One region of the Mixta calida genome, then DNA from elsewhere that is predicted to be linked to it. Evidence: predicted binding sites of a transcription regulator. Region 1 holds the regulator's gene; each other region holds the start of a gene.

What was found. The regulator sigma-54, encoded in region 1, starts transcription at its own class of promoters, with help from an activator protein. The targets are predictions, from matches to a motif close to GTTGGCACANNTTTCGCTNT.
Positions count from the first base shown of each region.
Region 2: the regulator sigma-54 is predicted to act here: its motif matches at 4,990-5,009, upstream of glnK (P-II family nitrogen regulator).
Region 3: the regulator sigma-54 is predicted to act here: its motif matches at 2,314-2,333, upstream of norV (anaerobic nitric oxide reductase flavorubredoxin).

Region 1 is NZ_CP026378.1:562,697-570,173, forward strand. Features, by position in the region: gene rapZ (RNase adapter RapZ) at 1-228, opposite strand, end outside; gene ptsN (PTS IIA-like nitrogen regulatory protein PtsN) at 302-784, opposite strand; gene hpf (ribosome hibernation promoting factor) at 966-1,253, opposite strand; gene rpoN (RNA polymerase factor sigma-54) at 1,277-2,713, opposite strand; gene lptB (LPS export ABC transporter ATP-binding protein) at 2,762-3,487, opposite strand; gene lptA (lipopolysaccharide ABC transporter substrate-binding protein LptA) at 3,493-4,035, opposite strand; gene lptC (LPS export ABC transporter periplasmic protein LptC) at 4,016-4,591, opposite strand; gene kdsC (3-deoxy-manno-octulosonate-8-phosphatase KdsC) at 4,588-5,154, opposite strand; gene kdsD (arabinose-5-phosphate isomerase KdsD) at 5,171-6,157, opposite strand; partial or broken gene C2E16_RS02670 (calcium/sodium antiporter) at 6,171-7,150, opposite strand; gene mlaF (phospholipid ABC transporter ATP-binding protein MlaF) at 7,378-7,477, shown strand, end outside.
Region 2 is NZ_CP026378.1:1,241,918-1,249,394, reverse strand. Features, by position in the region: gene C2E16_RS05835 (hypothetical protein) at 1-112, shown strand, start outside; gene tomB (Hha toxicity modulator TomB) at 260-640, shown strand; gene C2E16_RS05825 (HHA domain-containing protein) at 670-888, shown strand; RNA gene ffs (signal recognition particle sRNA small type) at 923-1,019, opposite strand; gene C2E16_RS05815 (MGMT family protein) at 1,231-1,539, shown strand; gene C2E16_RS05810 (YbaY family lipoprotein) at 1,574-2,134, opposite strand; gene tesB (acyl-CoA thioesterase II) at 2,349-3,209, shown strand; gene amtB (ammonium transporter AmtB) at 3,280-4,563, opposite strand; gene glnK (P-II family nitrogen regulator) at 4,600-4,938, opposite strand; gene C2E16_RS05790 (SmdB family multidrug efflux ABC transporter permease/ATP-binding protein) at 5,188-6,987, opposite strand; gene C2E16_RS05785 (SmdA family multidrug ABC transporter permease/ATP-binding protein) at 6,950-7,477, opposite strand, start outside.
Region 3 is NZ_CP026378.1:1,131,836-1,139,312, forward strand. Features, by position in the region: gene norW (NADH:flavorubredoxin reductase NorW) at 1-797, opposite strand, end outside; gene norV (anaerobic nitric oxide reductase flavorubredoxin) at 802-2,277, opposite strand; gene norR (nitric oxide reductase transcriptional regulator NorR) at 2,433-3,950, shown strand; gene C2E16_RS05290 (glycoside-pentoside-hexuronide (GPH):cation symporter) at 4,387-5,769, shown strand; gene C2E16_RS05295 (glycoside hydrolase family 31 protein) at 5,766-7,477, shown strand, end outside.

The DNA.
Region 1 (7,477 bases):
GCCGGGCAGGCTGGTCAGCGCCTTTTCCAGCACATCCGGCGACTCCGGCATATTACGCACATCTATACTGACGGCGGCCGAGATATTACGTGCAGCCAGCGAATTCGCCAGATCGGGCAGGAGTGTTACCGGCAGGTTGTCCACACAGTAAAAACCCATATCTTCCAGCGCGCGTAACGCGACAGATTTCCCTGAGCCTGAACGACCGCTGACGATCATCAGCACCATTAAGTTGTCTCCCCATTCAACCTGCGCGACGGGCCGCAAGCCCGCCGTTCAGGCAAAAGTGCAAGCGTAGTAATTAATGATTCTCTTCCGGCGCTGCGGTAATGATCTCATACAGCTCTTCATCACTCTGCGCAGCCCGCAGACGACGGCATACCGTTTTGTCGGCCAGCCGTTTCGCCACCAGTGAAAGGGTATGCAGATGTGTTTTACATTGATCCGCCGGTACCAACAAGGCAAAAAGCAGATCAACCGGTTGATTATCAATAGCATCGAACCCGATTGGCTGATCGAGGCGGATAAATACGCCTACTGCACGCAGTGTATCCTCTTCCAGCTTTCCGTGCGGAATAGCGATGCCGTTGCCGATGCCGGTGCTGCCCATGCGCTCGCGCGTCAGGATCGCTTCAAACACCGTTTGGTGCGGCAGATTAAGCTGTTTGGCAGCCAGTTCACTGATGATTTCCAGTGCCCGCTTTTTGCTCTGGCAATGCACTCCGCTGCGGGTACAGTCAAGGTTAAGTACAGAGCTGAGTTCCAGTGAGAGTTCGTTGTTCATCATAGTTTCACTTGCGTGTTCACATTTACTGGCGCATCGCGCTACTTTACGCGTCTTACGATGAGAAAAGCAGTAAAAATTTGCCAGCGTGGCGTGAATGGAAAAACGGGGCGAAAAAGATCGCCCCACGATAGTGCCGCATTACTACAAGCGGCCCGTTCTTCCTTCCGCCTTGCGAAGGTTAGTGTTGTTTTAACTTGTCTTTATGCCGGGTTAGCTGACGAGAAAGCTTATCGATCAAGCCATCAATCGCCGCGTACATATCATTAGCCTCAGAAGTCGCATGCAGTTCGCCGCCGCTGACGTGCAGCGTCGCTTCCGCTATCTGCTGCACTCGCTCTACCTTCAGCACAACGTGGACCTGGGTTATCCGGTCTGAATATTGTTCCAGCTTGGCAAACTTAGTGTTTACAAACTCGCGCAAAGCTGGCGTGATTTCAATGTGTTGCCCGGTAATATTGAGCTGCATAGCGTCTTCCTTCTCAGTGAGTATCAAACCAGCTGTTTACGCTGGTTTGATGGCGGGATGGATAAAGACTCTCGGTACTTTGCGACGGTGCGGCGCGCCACCATAATGCCCTGTTCGGACAGCATAGAGGTGAGCTTGCTGTCGCTCAGCGGTTTGGCGGGGTTCTCCGCCGAGATGAGTTTTTTCACCAGCGCGCGGATCGCCGTGGAGGAAGCTTCGCCGCCGCCCTCGGTATTGACGTGGCTGGAGAAAAAATATTTCAGTTCGAAAATACCGCGCGGGCTGTGCAGGTATTTTTGCGTCGTTACGCGGGAAATGGTTGATTCATGCATGTCGACCGCCTGAGCGATATCTGCCAGCACCATCGGGCGCATGAACTCCTCTCCCTGTTCAAAGAAGGCCTGCTGCTGCTCGACGATACAGCGCGTGACTTTCAGCAACGTATCGTTCCGGCTTTCCAGGCTTTTAATCAGCCATTTCGCTTCCTGCAGATTGGTGCGAATAAACTGACTGTCGCTATCGTTGCGCGTTGAGTTGCCCAGCGCCGCGTATTGCTGGTTGATATTCAGCCGCGGCACGCTGTCGCTGTTGAGCTCTACTGTCCAGCGGTTGCCGATTTTGCGCACCAGTACGTCGGGAATGACATATTCCGGTTCGCTGGTGTTTACCGACTGCCCTGGTCGCGGATCGAGCGACTGGATCAGCGCCATCGCCTCTTTCAATACATCTTCTTTCAGGCGGGTGACGCGCATCAGACTGCGGAAATCATGGTTTGCCAGCAGATCGAGATGCTCGCTGACAATCAGCTGCGCCTCCGTCAGCCATGGCGTATCGCTGGCGAACTGCGAAAGCTGCACCAGCAGGCAATCGCGCAGATCGCGGGCGCCAACGCCAACAGGATCGAAACGCTGCACGCGCTTCAGCACCGCCTCGACTTCATCCAGCGCCACCTCTTCATCGCCCATGCTATCGCGGATTTCATCCAGCGTGACGGTGAGATAGCCGGTATCGTCAATGGCATCGACAATCGAGGTGGCGATGGCGCGATCGGTATCGGTAAACGGCGTCAGCTCCACCTGCCACATCAGGTAATCCTGCAGCGACTGGGTGGTTTCACCCTGGTAGACCGGCAGTTCGTCGTCGCGATAGTCGGTACCGGTGCCGGACGGCGTGCCGGCGGTGTAGATCTCGTCCCAGGTGGCGTCAAGCGGCAACTCCTCCGGCATATCCTTCTGCTCCAGCGCCTCCCGCGTATCGAGCGTTTCACTCTCGGTATACTCGCGGGAATCCACCTCTTCATGGACATTATCGGTCTGCTCAAGCAACGGGTTGCTCTCCAGCGCCAGCTGAATCTCCTGTTGGAGCTCCAGCGTAGAGAGCTGTAGCAGGCGAATAGCCTGCTGCAGCTGCGGCGTCATGGCGAGCTGTTGGCTGAGCCTGAGTTGCAAACCTTGCTTCATATTCAGAATAGCGTTTCCTGATAGCAGACTGTCATAACCGACACCATATCAGAGTCTGAACTCTTCACCCAAATAGACGCGTTTCACCTGTTCATCGGCCAGAATCGCTTCCGGGGTGCCATGGGCGATCAGACGGCCCTGACTCACAATATAGGCGCGTTCGCAAACGGCCAGCGTCTCACGGACGTTATGGTCGGTGATCAGCACGCCGAGACCGCTGTCACGCAGGTGTTCGATAATCTTTTTGATATCGATAACGGAGATCGGGTCGACGCCGGCGAAGGGTTCATCCAACAGGATGAATTTGGGGTTCGCCGCCAGCGCGCGCGCAATTTCCACACGACGCCGTTCGCCGCCGGAGAGCGCCTGGCCGAGACTGTCGCGCAGATGTTCAATATGGAATTCTTCCATCAGCTCGTTTGCGCGATCCTGACGCTGTTCGGTGGTCAGATCGTCGCGCACCTGCAGCACGGCCATCAGATTGTCATAGACGCTGAGGCGACGGAATATCGACGCTTCCTGCGGCAGGTAGCCGATGCCGCGACGGGCGCGGGCATGGAGCGGTAAAATACTGATGTCTTCATCATCAATCACGATGCGCCCGGCGTCGCGCGGCACAATGCCAACAACCATATAAAAGGTGGTGGTTTTGCCCGCGCCGTTTGGTCCCAGCAGACCGACGATTTCGCCCGATTTAACCTGCAGGCTGACATCTTCCACCACGCGGCGGCCTTTATAGGCTTTCGCCAGATTTTCAGCGAGTAGTGTTGCCATATGAATCAGTTACTCTTCTGTTGGCCATTAGAGGCGCCGGATTTATCCTGCAGCTGCGAAGGCACCAGTACGGTTGTCACGCGCTTGTTCTGGCCCTGGCTAAACGCCTGCATTTTCTGCTCTTTCACCAAATAGGTGATACGATCGCCTTTGACATTGCTGTCCAGCTGCTCGATATAGGCGTTGCCCGTCAGTTCAACAAAATCCTTCGCCAGCTCATAATGCATCTTCTGAGCATGACCTTTTACCGGTTTGCCGTCGTCCTGCAGCTGATAAAAGGTCGCCGGCGTACCGTAAGCGTCAACGATGGTTTTGTTGCTGTCGCCGCCAGGACGCGTTACGACGACTTTATCGGCGGTAATTTTGATCGAACCCTGCGTCACGATCACATTACCGGTAAAGGTCGCGACGTTGCCTTGCAGATCCAGCGCCTGGTTAGCGGAATCGATATTAACGGGCTTTTCGGAGTCGCCCGTTAATGCCAGAGCCGGAACGCTGGCGGCCAGCAGGGTAGTGATAAGCAGAAGCTTAAGGCTGTTGTTGTGCATTGATTTCATAATTAGTTTTGACCTTTTCAATCAGCTCGGCCGTTTTCGTCCGTAAATTACCGCGCATTTTCATACCAGTAGAATTAAAGCCGCGGCCATAAAGTGTTACCTGGTCGTCAGACTGCACATCCTGCGTCACCAGATTGACCTGCGCATTATCGGTTTTAATCCGCTCAAGCTGAGCGTCTTTCGTCAGGCTGTTGACTTCAACGTGACCATAGAGATAAAGCATGCGGTCTTTTGTCAGTTTGGCTTTATCCGCGCGTACTGACCAGGCAGGGATCTTGTTTTCGTCATAGGTGGTCATCAGCGGATTATCGAACCAGCTGATCTCATCGGTCGAAAAATAGGTCACCTTATCCGAAACCAACTTGTAGCTGAGACTGCCTGCCGGGTTATAGACCACGGTGCTGGAGTTTGCACTGGTATAGGTCGGTTCCTGATTATTGGTTTCCTGCGGCCCCTGGTTTTCATCATTGCCGGCGAGATTCCAGCCGAGCAAGATAATGGCGATCAATGCCAGCAGTAACGTTATCCAACGCCTGGTTTTACTCATACCGATTGCCCTTTGGCGTCATCAAACTTATCCTGGGCGATCAAAATCAGATCGCAGAGTTCACGCACCGCGCCGCGTCCGCCGGCGATGCGGGTTACATACCTGGCGCGCCCTAGCAGTAGAGGATGCGCGTCGGCCACCGCCACGCTCAGGCCCACCTGTGCCATCACCGGCCAGTCGATGAGATCGTCGCCGATATAGGCGACCTGCTCAGGGCGTAGCGACAGTTTATCCAGAAGTTCCCGGAAGGCCAAAAGCTTATCGGACTGCCCCTGGTAAAGATGTGTAATGCCCAGCGTCTGACAACGATCCTCCAGCAGTTTCGCACGGCGCCCGGTAATAATAGCGACGTCGATATCGGAGGTTAGCAGGCAGCGGATGCCGTAACCGTCGCGGACGTTGAATGCCTTCAGCTCTTCGCCGCTGTTGCCCATATAGATCAGGCCATCGGACATTACGCCGTCCACATCGCAAATCAGCAGGCGAATCGCTTCTGCTCGCTTGATTACGTCCCGGCTTACTGCGCCGTAGCAGGTCTCCACGACGTCCAGTTCTTGCGTCATTCTCGTTTCCATCTGGTTATACTACGCCAGCGCGCAGCATGTCATGCATATGCACGACGCCGATCAGCTGATCGCCGTCGGCGACCATAACGGCGGTGATATGCTTATTCTGCATCAGGTTAAGCGCGTCGACCGCCAGCATGCCGGGACGCACCCGCACGCCGCCCGGCGTCATCACGCTGGCGATAGCGGCCTGTTGAAAATCGATGCCCATATCGAAGACGCGGCGTAAATCACCGTCGGTAAAAATTCCCTGAATCTGCATCAGATCGTCCACGATCGCCGTCATACCAAGGTTTTTACGCGTGATTTCCAGCAACGCGTCGCGCAGCGAGGCATCTTTCGTCACGTGAGGGATTTCGTCGCCGGTGTGCATGATATCACTGACGCGCAGCAACAGCTTGCGTCCCAACGCGCCGCCCGGATGCGAAAGGGCAAAATCTTCGGCGGTAAAGCCGCGCGCCTTAAGCAGCGCCACCGCCAGCGCGTCGCCCATCACCAACGTCGCGGTGGTGCTGGAGGTCGGCGCAAGGCCGAGCGGGCAGGCTTCCTGCGGCACTTTAACACAGAGATGAATATCCGCGGCGCGCGCCATGGTGCTCTCCGGTCGCCCGGTCAGGCAAATCAGTTCGACCTTAAGCCGTTTCAGCACCGGAATCAGCGCTAAGATCTCATTCGACTCGCCGGAGTTGGAGATTGCGATAACGATATCGTTGGCGCTGACCATGCCGAGATCGCCATGGCTGGCCTCGGCCGGATGCACGAAAAAGGCGGGCGTGCCGGTGCTGGCGAAGGTCGCCGCCATTTTTTTACCAATATGTCCCGATTTGCCCATGCCCATTACCACCACTTTTCCCTGGCAGTAAAAAATTCTTTCGCAGGCACAAGTGAAATCTTCATTAATGTATTGGTCAAGCTGCTCCAGCCCCTGACGTTCAATATGAAGCACTTCTTTACCAGCCTGTTGGAAATCAAAGCCTGGTTCGAGCATAAGGTGAGACATTGATATCAGTCCTTTATCCGTTGAGACTCAATGGTTGCAGGTAGAGCACCGCTACCCAGATGATAAAACCGGCCAGTAGCACGGCGCCGGCGCGACGGCCGATACGACGGCTACGCTGCAGGCAGATAAGCGTAAACAGGGCGCTGACGCCCAGCATAACCCAGTAGTCGCGCTCAATAACGGCGCTGTCGAACGCGCCGGGTTGTATCAGCGCCGGCAGGCCCAGCACGATAGCCATATTATAAATGTTCGAGCCGATAAGGTTGCCGATGGCGATATCATCTTCGCCTTTTAATGCGCCGGCGATCACGGTAGCCAGCTCCGGCAGGCTGGTGCCCACCGAAATGATCGTCAGGCCGATAACCAGCTCACTGACGCCTAAGTAGTCGGCGATAACCGTCGCGTTATCGATCACCATGCGGGTGGACATCGGCAGAATAATCAGCGCGACCGCCAGCCAGAGAAAAGCGACGGTATTGCCCGCGTCGTCTCGCGGCAGCTCGGCCACCTGTTCCCGCGTCAGGGAGTCGCTGTTATCTCTTTCCGCGCGACGGGCGATGCGAATAATAAACAGCAGGTAAAGAAAGGCGATGGCGATCAGCGCCAGGCCGTCGCCCCGGCTAAGCTGATTATCGAATAGCATCACGCCGCACAGCAGCGTGACCAGCAGCATCAGCGGCAGTTCGCGTCGCACCAGCATGGAATGCACGGTCAGCGGATGCAGCAACGCCGCGCCGCCCAGGATCAGAAGAATATTGGTGATGTTAGATCCTATCGCCGTGCCGACGGCGATATCCATTTGCCCGTACGTCGCCGCCGTGAAGGAAACAATCAGCTCCGGCAGCGAAGTGCCGATGCCGACAATGGTCATGCCGATAATGATCGGGGGATGCCTAACGAGCGGCAAAGAATAGCGGCACTAAACACTAAACGATCGGCTCCATAAACCAGTAAAACTAAACCGATAACTAACAGTGCAGTGGCTAAGAGCATGAAAAATCCTTGGATCGGTTATACTTGTCGGCTTGCCTGGCTCGTCATTGTGCGGGCGTCGCAAAAAGAATGGCGATGATTTTGACCGTCTGCGAGCAAAAAGTAAAACTTATGCCGGTTTTCGCTACGACGAGGCGGTAAGTTTCTGTAAAACTCGCGGCTATCGTCAGGAGAGTGCGATTAACATAGCTGATTTATATCGCCTGAAATGGGTAACAGAGGTAGCAATGCACCAGCCATCTACGAATCTGGTTGAGGTCCACGGCGTGAGTTTCTCGCGTGGCAACCGCACCATTTTCGACAATATCTCGTTAACGGTGCCAAAAG
Region 2 (7,477 bases), 680 kb from region 1:
CATTAATCAGACGGAAACCAGCCAGGAAAGCATTGAATTTGAGGTAATTACCGGCGCGCTGGCCTTCGATTTCATTGATAATACGCGCCCTTCCACTGCCGACGAGTTCTGATTCAGTAATACCTTATCTGAAAATAGCAAACATACGTTATATTTACCTTGTCTGATTAACTAACGGCTCTTAATATTAAATGTAGATTACGCTGCTTTTTTCGCTGTTTCACATGCAGACAATGGTCGATGTATGGAGGGAAAAAAGATGGACGAATATTCGCCGAAACGGCATGATATTGCTCAGCTCAATTTCTTGTGTGAAAATCTATACGACGAAAGTATGGCCACACTGGGAGACAGCCACCATGGCTGGGTCAACGATCCTACATCTGCGACCAACATACAGCTGAATGAGCTGATTGAACATATTGCTTCGTTTACCATGAATTACAAAATAAAACATGCTGAAGATGAGGATCTCATCGTTCAGATTGATGACTACCTCGACGATACCTTTATGTTATTCAGTAATTACGGGATTAATGTTCAGGATCTACAACGTTGGCAGCGTTCCGCCCGACGTTTGTTTAATCTTTTCGCAGAAGAGTGCGCTCAGCTCCCTTTACAGCCAAGCCATTCGTTTTAAGCAACCGCTCATTTTATTACGGTTAAACCATGACAGAAAAAATTATGACCAAGACTGACTATCTGATGCGCTTAAGACGCTGCCGATCAATCGATACGCTTGAGCGAGTCATTGAAAAAAATAAATATGAATTGCCTGATGATGAGTTGGCTGTGTTTTATTCTGCGGCCGATCATCGCCTTGCGGAATTAACGATGAATAAACTGTACGATAAAGTACCCGTTTCGGTGTGGAAATACGTTCGTTGAATAAAGGCCTGGATGGAGCGGAAATGGGTGGGGGCCCTGCCAGCTACATCCCGGCACACGCGTTACCTGCTGCGGCTGCTTCCTTCCGGACCTGACCGAGTTCACAAGTTAGCGTTGCGGGAGAACCAACAGGGCCCCCATTGACGTGCTCTGGTTACAGAGCGCAGGCATTATCAATGATGCCTGGCGTAAATGCAAGCCGCCGCCTGGCGACCGTTGTTTTATTAAACAATCCGCCTATTTTCTCTCTTTTCGCCCTTTTCCCTTCTGATACATGCTAACTGTTTCATCATTTTCCATTATTTGCCAGGATAAGACGCACAGCTAAAGCCGGAGCCGTCTATGGAAACTGACTCATTTAAACAGCGTGTTTTGCAGGTTATCGCCGCGATTCCCGCCGGCACCGTCACCACCTATGGCGAAGTGGCGCGACTGGCTGGCGCGCCGCGTGCTGCGCGACAGGTAGGTGGCCTGCTAAAGCGTCTTCCTGCCGACAGTCGTCTGCCGTGGCATCGCATTATTAACCGTCATGGACAAATTTCATTGCAGGGAGACGATCTGCTGCGCCAACGTGACGCGCTGGAAGCGGAAGGCATTGAAATTAGCGATGACGGCAAAGTCGATCTCAGGCGCTATCGCTGGGAGTGGTAGCGGGCCAGCCATGAGCCGACCCGGTTAAAGAAGCTTAGTACTGGGTGGGCGCCGGAATAGATGAAGACGGCGTAACCTGGGTAGGCGAGGTAGAAGGTACGGTAGTAGCCGCACCGCCGCTGCTTTGGGTCGGCATAGCGACTGACGGCACCGGTACCAGCGTCAGGTCCACTTTCGTGCCGCCGCTGTTGATCGCCGGTTTAATCGAATCGGTCATAAACACCACCTTGTTATCGATGGTGATCGCCGCGCTCAAGAGAATGCGCGCGTCCGGCTGAATATCGGCCGGATTAAACGGCAGCGTGTAGTGGAACGGCGCCTGCTTGCCTTCAGTACGCACTACACGCTGGGCCAGTATTTTAGCCGGCGCATTAGCCAGTGAAGCATCCGACAGCGTAACCGTTAACGCGGCGTCCGGCGGCAGAGCGATTTTTTGCCGAATATAGATAGAGCCGCTTACGTTAGGCTGAGCAATCACCGGCTGACCGGTGTTTTCGGCGCCCGGTACAGGTACGGGAATATTTGCGCTTTTATCAGCACAACCTGCGAGGGCAACGGCCAGCGCTGCTCCGCTCATGACATGCCAGAATTTCATTGATATCTTCTCCTTCTGATCCAATGTGGTATCGGCGACAAGTTGGCCGAAACAGCTAAAAACGCTGTATGTGCTTAATTCTGGCACAGGTTTAGCTATTTTGCCTGGCATCAACCCTTTTCCTTTTTTGCCTCAGGCCGGAAGTAAGAACAGCGGTTGCAGGCGCTGGTCGGATCTCGCAAACTACAGCGGTAACCTTATCGAGGAACGACCCATGAGCCAGGCACTGCAAAATTTACTGAATCTGTTACAACTGGAAAAGCTTGAGGAAGGCCTGTTTCGAGGCCAGAGCGAAGATTTGGGCCTGCGTCAGGTCTTCGGCGGACAAGTTGTTGGCCAGGCGCTGCATGCGGCTAAACAGACCGTGCCGGTTGAACGCAATATTCACTCTTTTCACAGCTACTTTTTGCGTCCCGGCGACAGTCAGAAAGCAATTATCTATGATGTGGAAACCCTGCGGGACGGCCATAGCTTCAGCGCCCGTCGCGTCGCGGCGATTCAGAACGGGCAGCCGATTTTTTACATGACCGCCTCTTTCCAGGCGCCGGAGCCAGGCTTTGAACATCAGAAAACGATGCCGCAGGTGAAAGGCCCGGAGGGGCTGCCCAGCGAGACCGAGATCGCGCATCAGCTGGCGGCGCATCTGCCCGAAAAAGTAAAAGCTAAATTTCTGGCTGAAAAGCCGTTGGAAATACGCCCCGTTACCTTCCACAACCCGCTCAAGGGGCACGTCGATCAGCCGACGCGTCAGGTCTGGCTGCGCGCGAACGGCCCGATGCCCGACGATGCGCGCGCGCACCAATATCTGCTGGGCTATGCCTCCGATCTTAATTTCCTTCCGGTTGCGCTTCAGCCGCATGGCAAAGGATTTTTGGAGCCGGGCATGCAGGTTGCTACGATAGACCACTCTATGTGGTTCCATCGCAAGGTCGACCTGAATCAGTGGTTGCTGTACAGCGTGGAAAGCACCTCCGCCTCCAGCGCGCGCGGCTTTGTGCGCGGCGAATTCTATACCCAGGATGGCGTGCTGGTGGCTTCAACGGTGCAGGAAGGCGTCATGCGCCAGCGTAGCTAACGCATAAAAGTAGCTAACGCATAAAAAAGGACGCTGCCGAAAGCAGCGTCCTGTTCTTTAAGCCCGACGCTTACTGGTTATAGGCGTTTTCGCCATGGCTGTTGACGTCAAGTCCTTCGCGCTCCTGTTCTTCCGGCACGCGCAGGCCTACCAGCATATCCGCCACTTTAAAGCCGATAAACGCCACCACGCCGGTCCAGATGATAGTCAGCGCCACGCTCAACAGCTGGACCCATACCTGATGCCCCATGGTGACGCCTTCCGCATAGCCGACGCCGCCCAGCGAGCCTGAAGCGAAGACGCCGGTGAGGATACAACCGATAATGCCGCACACGCCGTGAACGCCGAAAACATCGCACGGATCGTCAACGCGCAGCCATTTTTTCAGCGTCGTCACACCCCAGATACCTGCCAGACCGCCAATCAGGCCGATAAACAGCGCACCGCCCACGCCAACGTAGCCACAGGCGGGCGTGATGGCGACCAGGCCAGCGATAAAGCCGGAGCTGGCGCCCAGTAGAGACGGCTTGCCGCGCAGCGCCCACTCACCAAAGGTCCAGGAAAGCACAGCGCCGGCCGTGGCAACGACGGTATTTAAAAAGGCCAGCGCCGCAATTTCGTTTGCCGCCGCCGCAGACCCTGCATTAAAGCCAAACCAGCCGACATAAAGGATCGCCGTACCGGTAAACACCATCGGCAGGTTGTGCGGTTTAAACGCCTCTTTGCCGAAGCCTGTGCGTTTACCCACCAGATACGCGCCCACCAGCCCGGCGACCGCCGCATTGATATGCACTACCGTGCCGCCAGCGAAATCAAGCGCGCCATCCTTCGCCAGGAAACCGCCCGCCCAGACCATATGCGCGATCGGCAGGTAGGCCAACGTCAGCCAGATAAAGACAAAGATGAGCACAGCGGAGAAGCGGATGCGTTCCGCAATCGAACCGACAATCAGTCCGACGGTAATACAGGCGAAGGAGGCCTGGAAAACCACATGGATATATTGATAGAACGTGCCGGTCAGCGCGGTCAGGCTGATATTTTTCAGCATCACCCAGTTAAGGCCGCCGAAAAAATCGTTGCCTTCGCTGAAGGCCAGCGAGTAGCCATACACTACCCACAGCACGCAGACCATGGCAAAGGTCACCGCCACTTGCGTCAGTAGCGACAGCACGTTTTTACCGCGAATCAGACCACCGTAAAACAGCGCGATCCCTGGAATCGTCATAAACAGCACCAGTGCGGTGCAAATCATCATAAAGGCGTTGTCCGCCTTATCGGCAACGGCCGGAGCCGCCATCGCCAGCGATGGTGTCAGCGCCGCACCCGTCAGGATTTTGGTCATTAATTTGTTCATTTTATTTCATCCCATCACAAGATAAAGAGTCCGGGCTTAAAGAGCGGCTTCGTCGGTTTCACCGGTACGAATACGGATAACGCGCTGAAGCTCTGCCACAAAAATCTTGCCGTCGCCGATTTTGCCGGTGTAGGCGGCCTTACTGATGACATCAACAACTTCATCCAGCTGGTCGTCAGCGATCGCTACGTCGATTTTGACCTTAGGCAGAAAATTGACGCTGTATTCCGCACCGCGATAGAGCTCCGCATGGCCTTTTTGTCGGCCGAATCCTTTGACCTCAGTTACGGTTAATCCCTGAATACCAATAGAAGAAAGCGCCTCGCGCACATCCTCCAGTTTGAATGGTTTGATGACTACGGTAACCAGCTTCATACGCTCCCCTCACCAGAATAAGATTCGTTTCTCACCCGACACCTCGTGACTAAAGCAAAGGCTGTGCCAGGTATGGAAAAGGTGACGGCAGGCGCGCGCGGCGTCTGGAGAAGGCAAGAAAGAAGGCGATAAATGAAAAAGAAGTGAGGATCAAAGAAAAAACGCACCATAAAGGTGCGTCACGGTCAATTAACGTGCATCCATACGGATAATTCCGATAAATGCGCCAGAAAAAGGTGCAAACCCATTTCAGACGCTTTCCGGTGCGCCCGCCTCCAGCACGCTGCCCGCCTGCTGCAACTGATACATCTGCCAGTAGCGGCCCTGCTGCGCCAGTAGCTGATGGTGAGTGCCGCGCTCCACCGCCCGACCGCGATGCAGCACCAGAATGGTATCGGCCTCGGTAATGGTGGAAAGGCGGTGCGCAATCACCACCAGCGTGGTCTTTTTCCTCACCTCGCGCAGCGCGCGTTGAATCGCCTGTTCAGTGCCGGAATCGATATTGGCCGTCGCCTCATCCAGAATCAGGATTTGCGGTTCAGCCACCAGCACGCGCGCCAGCGCCAGCAGCTGCTTCTGCCCAACGGAAAGATTATTGCCCTGCTCTCCCAGGCGCGTATAAATTCCGTCGGTGAGACTACGCGCCAGCTCCGCCAGCTGAACGGTTTCCAGCGCCTGCCACACTGCCTGTTCACTGATGTCGCGTCCCAGCGTCACGTTAGCGAAAAAGCTGTCCGCCAGCACCACCGGGTCCTGCTGAACCATCGCCACGCCCTGCCGCAGCGCCTCATGGCTCAGCTGATTCAGCGGTCGGCCATCGAGATGAATCGTTCCCTGTTTCACCGGGTAGTAGCCCATCAGCAGGCTGGCCAGCGTGCTTTTTCCGCTGCCGGTATGCCCGACCAGCGCGACAAAACTGCGCGACGGCGCCGCCAGCGAAATATCTTCCAGTACGTTGCGCCCTTCATGATAGGCGAAACTCAGACGTTCGATATCGATGCGGCCGCTCTGTAGCGGCTGCCGGTCGCTGCCGTAATGCTGGCGCGGCGCATCCATCAGCTCGAAAATGCGCTCTCCGGCTACGACCGCCTGTTGCAGCATTGACTGCTGGGTGGTCAGCTCAATCAGCGGCTCATTAAGCCTTCCCAGATAGCTGATGAAGGCGTAAAGCACGCCCACCTCAAATACACCTTCAGAAGAGAAACTGAACAGCAGCAGCAGCCCACAGAGGATCGCTGCGGAAAACAGGCTCAGCAGCGGACGCAGCAGAAAGCCATCCAGCCTCAATGTCTCCATGCGCGCCAGATAGTGCGATCGACTGGCCTCCCCCATGCGCTCGCCGAAGCGCGCCTGCTGGCGGAACTGCTGAATAACGCTCATGCCGTTGATGACTTCATTAAAGCCGTTATTGATATCCGCCAGGTAGCTGCGCACGCGCCGCACAATCGGCGTGCTGTAGCGCTGATAGATAAACATCACGGTCAACACCAGCGGGAAAATCACCACCGCCACCAGCGCCATGCGCCAGTCCAGGCTAAACATGGCGACCAGCATCGCGCCGATCAGCGCCGCGCTGCGCAGCACCGTCGCCACCACCGTCACCCATAAATCTTTAATTACCTCGGTGTCGTTGGTGACGCGTGAAATGATCTGCCCAACCGGTTGAGTGTCGAACGCGCTGAGCGGCTGGCGCAACGCCGCATCCATCACGTCGGCGCGCAGACGCTGCACAACGCCGACCGCCGCCTGATTAAACAGCAGCGCCTGCCAGTAGTGCAGCAGCGCCGCCAGCGCCTGCAGAAAAATAAAGGCGAATGCCAGCCCGACGGCCAGGCCCACCGGCATGTTGTGACGGGCCACCAGACGATCGATAAAATAACCGATCAGTACCGGCCCCAGCACTTCCGCCGCCGCCGCGATCCAGAGCATCAGTACCGCCAGCGTCAGCGCCTTACGCCACGGCTTGCCGTAGGAAAGCAGCCGCTTTAGCGTGGGCCAGAGTTTTTTGCTGTCAGCCACGGCTCTTCTCCTTACTGCGATTATCCTCATCCTCGGTCAGTGCCGCCTCAAGCTGCTGGTAGCGATACATATCGCTGTACCAGCCCTTTTGCTGCGCCAGCGCGTTATGATCGCCGCGCTGCGCCACGACACCATGCTGCATCACCAGAATTTCAGTGGCTTCGGTCAGCGCGGACAGGCGATGCGCGCTGATGATCACTGTGCGTCCCTCGCCCCAGCGACGTAAATTGTGCAGGATCTGATGTTCGGTGCGGCCATCCACTGCCGAAAGCGCATCGTCAAGGATCAAGATCTCGGCGTTCAACAGCAGCGCGCGCGCAATGGAAATGCGCTGTTTCTGCCCGCCGGAGAGCATCACCCCGCGCTCGCCTACTTCGGTATCGTAGCCCTGCGGCAGCCGCAGAATATCTTCGTGGACGCTCGCCAGCATCGCCGCCCGCTCAATCTCTTCGCGGCTGGCGTTAGGCCGCCCCAGCGCGATATTGTTGGCGACGGTGTCGGAAAAAAGAAACGGCGTCTG
Region 3 (7,477 bases), 570 kb from region 1:
GGGCGCGAGGTGGTCAGGCGATCGTCCACCACGATGCCGCGCCGCGTCTCCAGCCCCGCCTGCTGCGCCAGCGCGATATTCGGGCGCAGGCCGATGGCGCAGACCGCTGCGTCGCAGGCGATCTGCTGACCGTTATTCAGCGTGGCGATCAGCGTGTCGTGATGGCGCGCCAGCGAGGAGAGCTCGCAGTTAAAGCGCATCTCCACGCCCGCCAGCGTCAGACGATGCTGTAAGCGCCCGCTAATCTCCGGCGGCATCAGCGCCGAGAGCAGGCTGCCGCTGCGATCCACCAGCGTTACCTGTTTGCCGGCGCGGTTGAGATCCATCGCCAGCTCGGTGCCGATCAGCCCGCCGCCGATCAGCAGCACGCGTTTCGCGTCCCGCAGATTCTCCTCGCAGCGGCGATACTCCTGCTGGCTGTTAAGGGTGTACATCAGCTCGCTGCCGCTGACCGGCGGCACCAGCGCTTCCGCGCCGGTGGCCAGCACCAGTTTGCCGAAGGTAAAGTCGCCCGCCGTGGTCTCAATACGGTGCGCGGCGGCGTCGATGCGCGAGACCCGCGTATGCGGATGCAGCGTCACGTTGTTTTTCTCTGCGTACTCGGCGGCGGTCATGCGGGTCAAATCATCGGCCCGCTGGCCCAGAGAGAAGACGTGGCTCAGCTCCGGCTTGTGGTACTCATCGCAGCTGTCGGCGGCGATCAGCCGGATGGGCGCCTCTTTATTCTGCTGACGCAGATTCTTAATCAGCTGTCGGGCGGCGAAGCCGGAGCCGATAATGACGATATCGGATGACATAGCATTAGCCCTCATACGGGTCGAAAACGTCTTTGCCCATGCCGCATTCGGGGCAGAGAAAATCTTCCGGCACGTCTGCCCAGGCGGTGCCCGGCGCGACATCCTGAGAATCTTCGCCCGTGGCCGGGTCATAGACCCACAGGCAGACGCTGCAGATCATCTTCTGATCGGCATCGCCCGTCGCGGCGCTGGCGCAGCTTTTCGGCGCGGCGTTAACCGGCACATCGATCGCGGCGGCAGGCGCAACGGCCGCTTCCGGCTGCGCGGCTTTCGCCGGCAGCGGCGACAGCGCCCACTGGCGGGCGATGCTGCGGCCATGCTCGCGGCACGCTTCCAGCGCGTTGCCGTCCGGACGCCATTTGGTTTTCAGGCTGAGCGACATCTCGAAGCCTGCGTCCTGCAGACGGGTGGAGAGGCGATCGACCGCGCCGCCGCTCCAGCCGTGCGAGCCGAAGGCACTGGCGCGTTTGTTGCGGAAGCGCAGGCCGGTCATCTCTTCTACCAGGCCGGCGATTTTCGGCATCATCACGTTGTTCATCGTGGAGGTGCCCACCAGCACGCCTTTGGAGCGGAAAACGTTAGTCAGAACTTCGTTTTTGTCGCTACGCGCCACGTTGTAGATTTTCACCGCCACGCGCGGGTCGACTTCGTTAATGCCCTGCGCGATGGCGTCGGCCATCATGCGGGTGTTGTTGGACATGGTGTCGTACAGAATGGTGATGCGATCTTCCTGATAGTCCGCCGCCCATTTCAGGTACAGCTCGACGATCTGCGTCGGGTTGTCGCGCCATACCACGCCGTGCGACGTCGCGATCATGCTGACCGGCAGGTTGAAGCCGAGGATTTCATTGATTTTCGGCGTCACCAGACGGCTGAACGGCGTCAGGATATTGGCGTAGTAGCGCTGACACTGTTCAAACAGCTCGGTCTGATCCACTTCGTCATTAAACAGATGTTCGTCGCAGTAGTGCTGGCCGAAGGCGTCGTTGCTGAACAGCACCGCATCTTCGGTCATATAGGTCATCATGCTGTCCGGCCAGTGCAGCATCGGCGTTTCCACGAAGATCAGTTTTTTGCCGTTGCCGATATCGAGCGTATCGCCGGTTTTCACCACGTTAAAGTTCCACTCCGGGTGGTGGTGGTGACCGTTAATCGAATCGATAGCGTTTTCGGTGCAGTAGATCGGCGTATGGGGAATACGCGACATCAGCTCGGTCAGCGCGCCGGCATGGTCCTCTTCCGCATGGTTAATGATGATGTAATCGATCTTGTCGAGATCGATCTCCTGCATCAGGTTCGTTACAAAATCACGGCTGAATTTATGGTCAACGGTATCGATCAGGACATTCTTCTCTTCACGGATCAGATAGCTGTTGTAGCTGCTGCCTTTTAACGTTTTATATTCGGTACCATGAAAATCACGTACTTCCCAGTCGCGTTGGCCTACCCAGGTAATATTGTTCTTAACGTGAATGCTCATCTTGGTTCCTCAACAGGTTCATAAAGTTATCCTGTTATTGCATTCGGCGTGCCAACTTTTATTTTATTGTTTTATAAGACTTTTATTTTCCTGGGTTGTTAAAATGACATTCCCGGTCTATTGTTATTTTGACAATGTATTGTGGAAACGACAGCATGACGATATCCGTAGAGAAGCTGGCCGCGCTGGCAGTTGAGATTCAGAACGGCCTTTCACGTCCCGATCGCTTTAACCGGATGATCGGCAGTATTCATCATCTGTTGCAGTGCGACGCCACTGCGCTGCTGCGCTATGAGGCGCAGCATTTTCGTCCGCTGGCGACGGCGGGGCTGGCGCCGGATGTTATGGGACGCCGTTTTAAAATCGAGGCGCATCCGCGGCTGGAGGCGATTGCGCGCGCCGGTGACGTGGTGCGCTTTCCCGCCGACAGCAGCCTGCCCGACCCTTACGACGGGCTGATTCCCGACCAGCAGGAGCTGCACGTTCACGCCTGCGTCGGGCTGCCGCTGTTTTCCGGGCAGAATCTGATCGGCGCGCTGACGTTTGACGGCATGAACGCCAGCCAGTTCGACGCCTACAGCGATGAGGAACTGCGCGTGGTGGCGACGCTGGTCGGCAGCGCGCTGAACAACGCGCTGCTGCTGGAGCAGCTGGAGCAGCCGGGCAACGCCCTGACGCTGGGCGGCCCGCGCCGCAGCGAAACGGAAGAGAGCGAAATGATCGGCGATTCCGCGCCGATGCAGCAGCTGAAGAAAGAGATCGCGGTAGTGGCGCCGACCGATCTTAATGTGCTGATCACCGGTGAAACCGGCGTGGGCAAAGAGCTGGTGGCGCAGGCGCTGCATCGCCAGTCGGCGCGCGCCGCCAGCCCGCTGATTTACCTCAACTGCGCGGCGCTGCCGGAGACGGTGGCGGAGAGCGAGCTGTTCGGCCACGTAAAAGGGGCCTTTACCGGCGCGGTGCACGATCGCACAGGCAAATTCGAAATGGCCGATAACGGCACGCTGTTTCTCGACGAAATCGGCGAGCTGCCGCTGACGCTACAGGCGAAGCTGCTGCGCGTATTGCAGTATGGCGACCTGCAGCGGGTAGGGGAGGATCGGCATCTGAAAGTGGACGTGCGTATCCTGGCGGCCACCAACCGCGATCTGCGTCAGGCGGTGGCGGACGGCAGCTTTCGCGCCGATCTCTACCATCGCCTCAGCGTTTTTCCGCTACAGGTGCCGGCGCTGCGCGAACGCGGCGAAGATATTATTCTGCTGGCGGGCTATTTCTGCGAAAAATGCCGGGTGAAGTTTGGTTTGCAGCATATCGCGCTGAGCGCGGCGGCGCGCGCCATGCTCAGCAGCTACGGCTGGCCGGGGAATATCCGCGAGCTGGAGCATGCGATTTACCGTGCCACCATCGTGGCGCAGGCGGATGCGCGCAACGGCGATATTCTGCTGATGCCGCATCACTTTTCACTAGATAACGGCACGGAGGTCGCGGAGGCGCCGTCGTTCGCCGAGGCGCTGCCGCAGCAAAATTTGCAGGACGCCACGCGCGACTTTCAGCGCCAGTATATTTTGCGCGCTCTGCAGGCCAGCAACAATAACTGGGCTGCCTGCGCGCGCCGTCTGGAGATGGATGCGGGCAACCTGCATCGCCTGGCGCGTCGGCTGGAGTTGAAATAGAGAGTTAAGACGGCGTCGGCGCGCCTGCGCCGCTGCATGGAAAGTTTGTTATCAACGATGCGGATTACTCTCCCTTGACGATTTATAGCGTCGACGTGTTTATGGCCTGGTCAGGAGATCAACACTGTCGCCATAAAACGGATGCTTTGATGCTCCTGATAAAGATCCGCTGCCGCCGGGCAAATACTGCATTGTAAACTGTGCATCTGGCGGCTCTGGCGCACAAGAAAAGCCAGAAAGTGTTAAAAATTAACCAGGAACGCTATTTATTTCACGCGCTAACTGCAATCGACAACCAGCCTGTTACCCGTATCACATAAAGTAAAAAACATAAGGGTTTAATCAGATCCCGTAATTGTTGTCGCCCGCCTGGCTTCCTATAACTGCTCTTCAGGCCACGGAAGGTGTTCCTCTCAGGCGAACAAGGCGGACAACCATGCGTGCAACCTTATCGGTTAAAGAAAAAATCAGTTATGGCCTCGGCGATATGGCGAGCCATATCGGGCTGGAAAACGTCATTATCTTTCTCACCTTCTACTATACCGACGTTGTCGGCCTGCCCGCCGTCTTCGTCGGCACGCTGTTTCTGCTGGCGCGCGTCGCCGATGCGATCGTCGATCCGGCGATGGGGCTGATTGCCGACCGCACCCGCACGCGCTGGGGGCGCTTTCGGCCCTGGCTGCTCTGGCTGGCGGTGCCGTTCGGCGTCAGCTGCCTGCTGATTTACGCCGTGCCGGAATCGCTGTCGCTAAGCGGCAAGATGATCTACGCCAGCGTCACCTACTGTTTGATGATGCTGCTCTATACCGCCATCAATATTCCTTACTGCTCGATGGGCGCCATTATCACCTCTGACGATACCCAGCGTATTTCGTTGCAGTCGTACCGCTTTTTCCTGGCGACCCTCGGTGGCGCGATGTCCACCTTTCTGATGATGCCGCTGGCGCAGTGGATCGGCGGCGGCAACAAGCTGGACGGCTACTTCGGCGCGATGGCGATTATGGCGAGCCTGGCGGCGCTGATGTTCCTGCTCTGCTTCTTCAACACCCGCGAGCGCGTCAGCACGCACGGCAGCCATGAGAATTTCCTCGCCGACCTGCGCGATCTGCTGCGTAACGATCAGTGGCGCGTGGTCGCGCTGCTGGTGTTCTGCAATATCGCCTTCGGCGTAGTACGGCTCGGCGCGATGATGTATTACGTCACCTACTATCTCGGCGACGCCAGCCTGTTTATGTGGCTGCTGGCGGCGCATATTGTCGGCAAAAGCGTCGGCAGTTGGATGGCGAAGTGGATGACGCGTCGCCGCAGCAAGTTGCAGGCATTTACCCTCAGCGCGGTAATGTGCGGCCTGCTCAGCATCAGCATTCTGTTTATGCCTGCGTCGCTGCCGCTGCTGGTGGCAATGACCTTTGTCGTCTCCAGCTTTTACCAGGTCACCACCACGCTGATGTGGGTGATGATGTCGGACGTGGTGGACTACGGTGAATATCGTCAGGGCAAGCGCATGGACGGCACCATATTCTCTACTCTGCTGGCGGTGCTGAAGATGGGCATGGCGGTCAGCGGCGCGATTGTCGGCTGGACGCTCGGCCTCAGCGGATATGTCGCTCAGGCGCCGCAGCAAAACGGCAGTGCGATGCTGGCGATTATCGCGCTCTTTTCCCTGATCCCTGGCGTGCTCTCTCTGTTGAGCGCGCTCACCATGCGCTGGTATCGGCTGAACGACGACGCCATGCGTGAAATTAATCAGCATAAAACGGCGGCGGCGACGCAGAACGTCAGCGGCGCGGGCGCCCTTAAGCCACAGGAGTTGTCATGAGTGAATTACGGGCGGAACAGCAGCGCATTATCTGGCGCTTCGATCGACAAACGCTGATTGTCGAACCCTGGGGAGAAAACAGCCTGCGCGTGCGCGCCAGTTGCCAGCCGCAGATAGCGGACACCGACTGGGCGCTGCTGCCGCCCGGTCCGCAGGCGGCGGAGATCACACAGGATGGCGAGTCCCTGAGCCTGCGCAACGGCAATATTACCGCCACGCTTAATCAGCGCGGTCAGCTCGCCTTCCGTAATCAGCGCGGCGAGCTGCTGCTGGAAGAGTTCTGGCGCCAGCGCACCACGGTCGGCATCGGCGCGACGGAGAAAAGCCAGGATAAATATATCAGCGCCCTCAAGCTGGATGGCCGCGAGTTTCGTCCGATCCCCGGTGGGAAGTATCAGCTGACCGTGCGCTTCGAGGCGCGGCGCGACGAAAAAATTTACGGCATGGGGCAGTATCAGCAGGAAGGGCTGGATCTCAAAGGCTGCACGCTGGAGCTGGCGCAGCGCAACTCGCAGGCCAGCGTGCCCTTTATGCTCTCCAGCCTGGGTTATGGCCTGCTGTGGCATAACCCGGCGATCGGCGAAGCCACCTTCGGGAAAAACGTCACCCGCTGGCAGGCGCAGGTCACTGACCAGATGGATTACTGGATCACCGCAGGCGATGAACCGGCGCAGATCCTGCGGCAGTATGGCCGCGCCGTCGGCACCGCGCCGCCGATGCCCAGCTTCGCCACCGGCTTCTGGCAGTGCAAGCTGCGCTATCGCACTCAGCAGGAGGTGCTGGAGGTGGCGCGCGAATACCGGCGACGTCAGCTGCCGCTCTCGGTGATCGTTATCGACTTTTTCCACTGGCCGAATCAGGGCGACTGGTGTTTCGACCCGCTCGACTGGCCCGATCCCAAAGCGATGGTGGCGGAGCTGAAGGCGATGGGCATCGAAACCATGGTGTCGGTCTGGCCGACGGTCGACAGCCGCAGTGCCAACTACGCGCGCATGAAATCGCAGGGGCTGCTGGTTAACAGCGATCGCGGCGTGTCGGTCAACCTCGATTTCCTGGGCAACACCACCTTTTTCGACGCCACTCATCCCGCCGCGCGCGAGTTTGTCTGGCAGGAGGTGAAGCGCAACTATTACGATTCTGGCATTCGCACTTTCTGGCTGGATGAGGCGGAGCCGGAGTATCGCGCCTACGATTTCGATAACTATCGCTACCATCTGGGGCCGGTGCTGGAGGTGGGCAATATCTACCCGCAGAAGTTTGCTCAGGGTTTTTATGAAGGGTTACAGCAGCAGGGGGAAACGGAGATCGTCAACCTGGTGCGCTGCGCCTGGGCAGGCAGCCAGCGCTACGGCGTGCTGGCGTGGTCGGGCGACGTGCACTCCTCGTTTCATGCGTTGCGCAACCAGTTCTCCGCCGGGTTGAATATGGCGATGGCGGGCATTCCCTGGTGGACCACCGATATCGGCGGCTTTCAGGGCGGCAACGTCGAAGATCCCGCCTTTCACGAATTGTTGATCCGCTGGTTTCAATGGGCGGTATTCTGTCCGGTAATGCGTCTGCACGGCTACCGCGAGCCGCAGATCGCGCCGCCGGAAGCCTGGCGCAACGGCATCGCGCAGTGCAACAGCGGCTCGCCAAACGAAGTCTGGAGCTACGGCGAAGAGAATTACCAGCTAATGAAGGCCTGTCTGCTGCTGCGCGAGCGCCT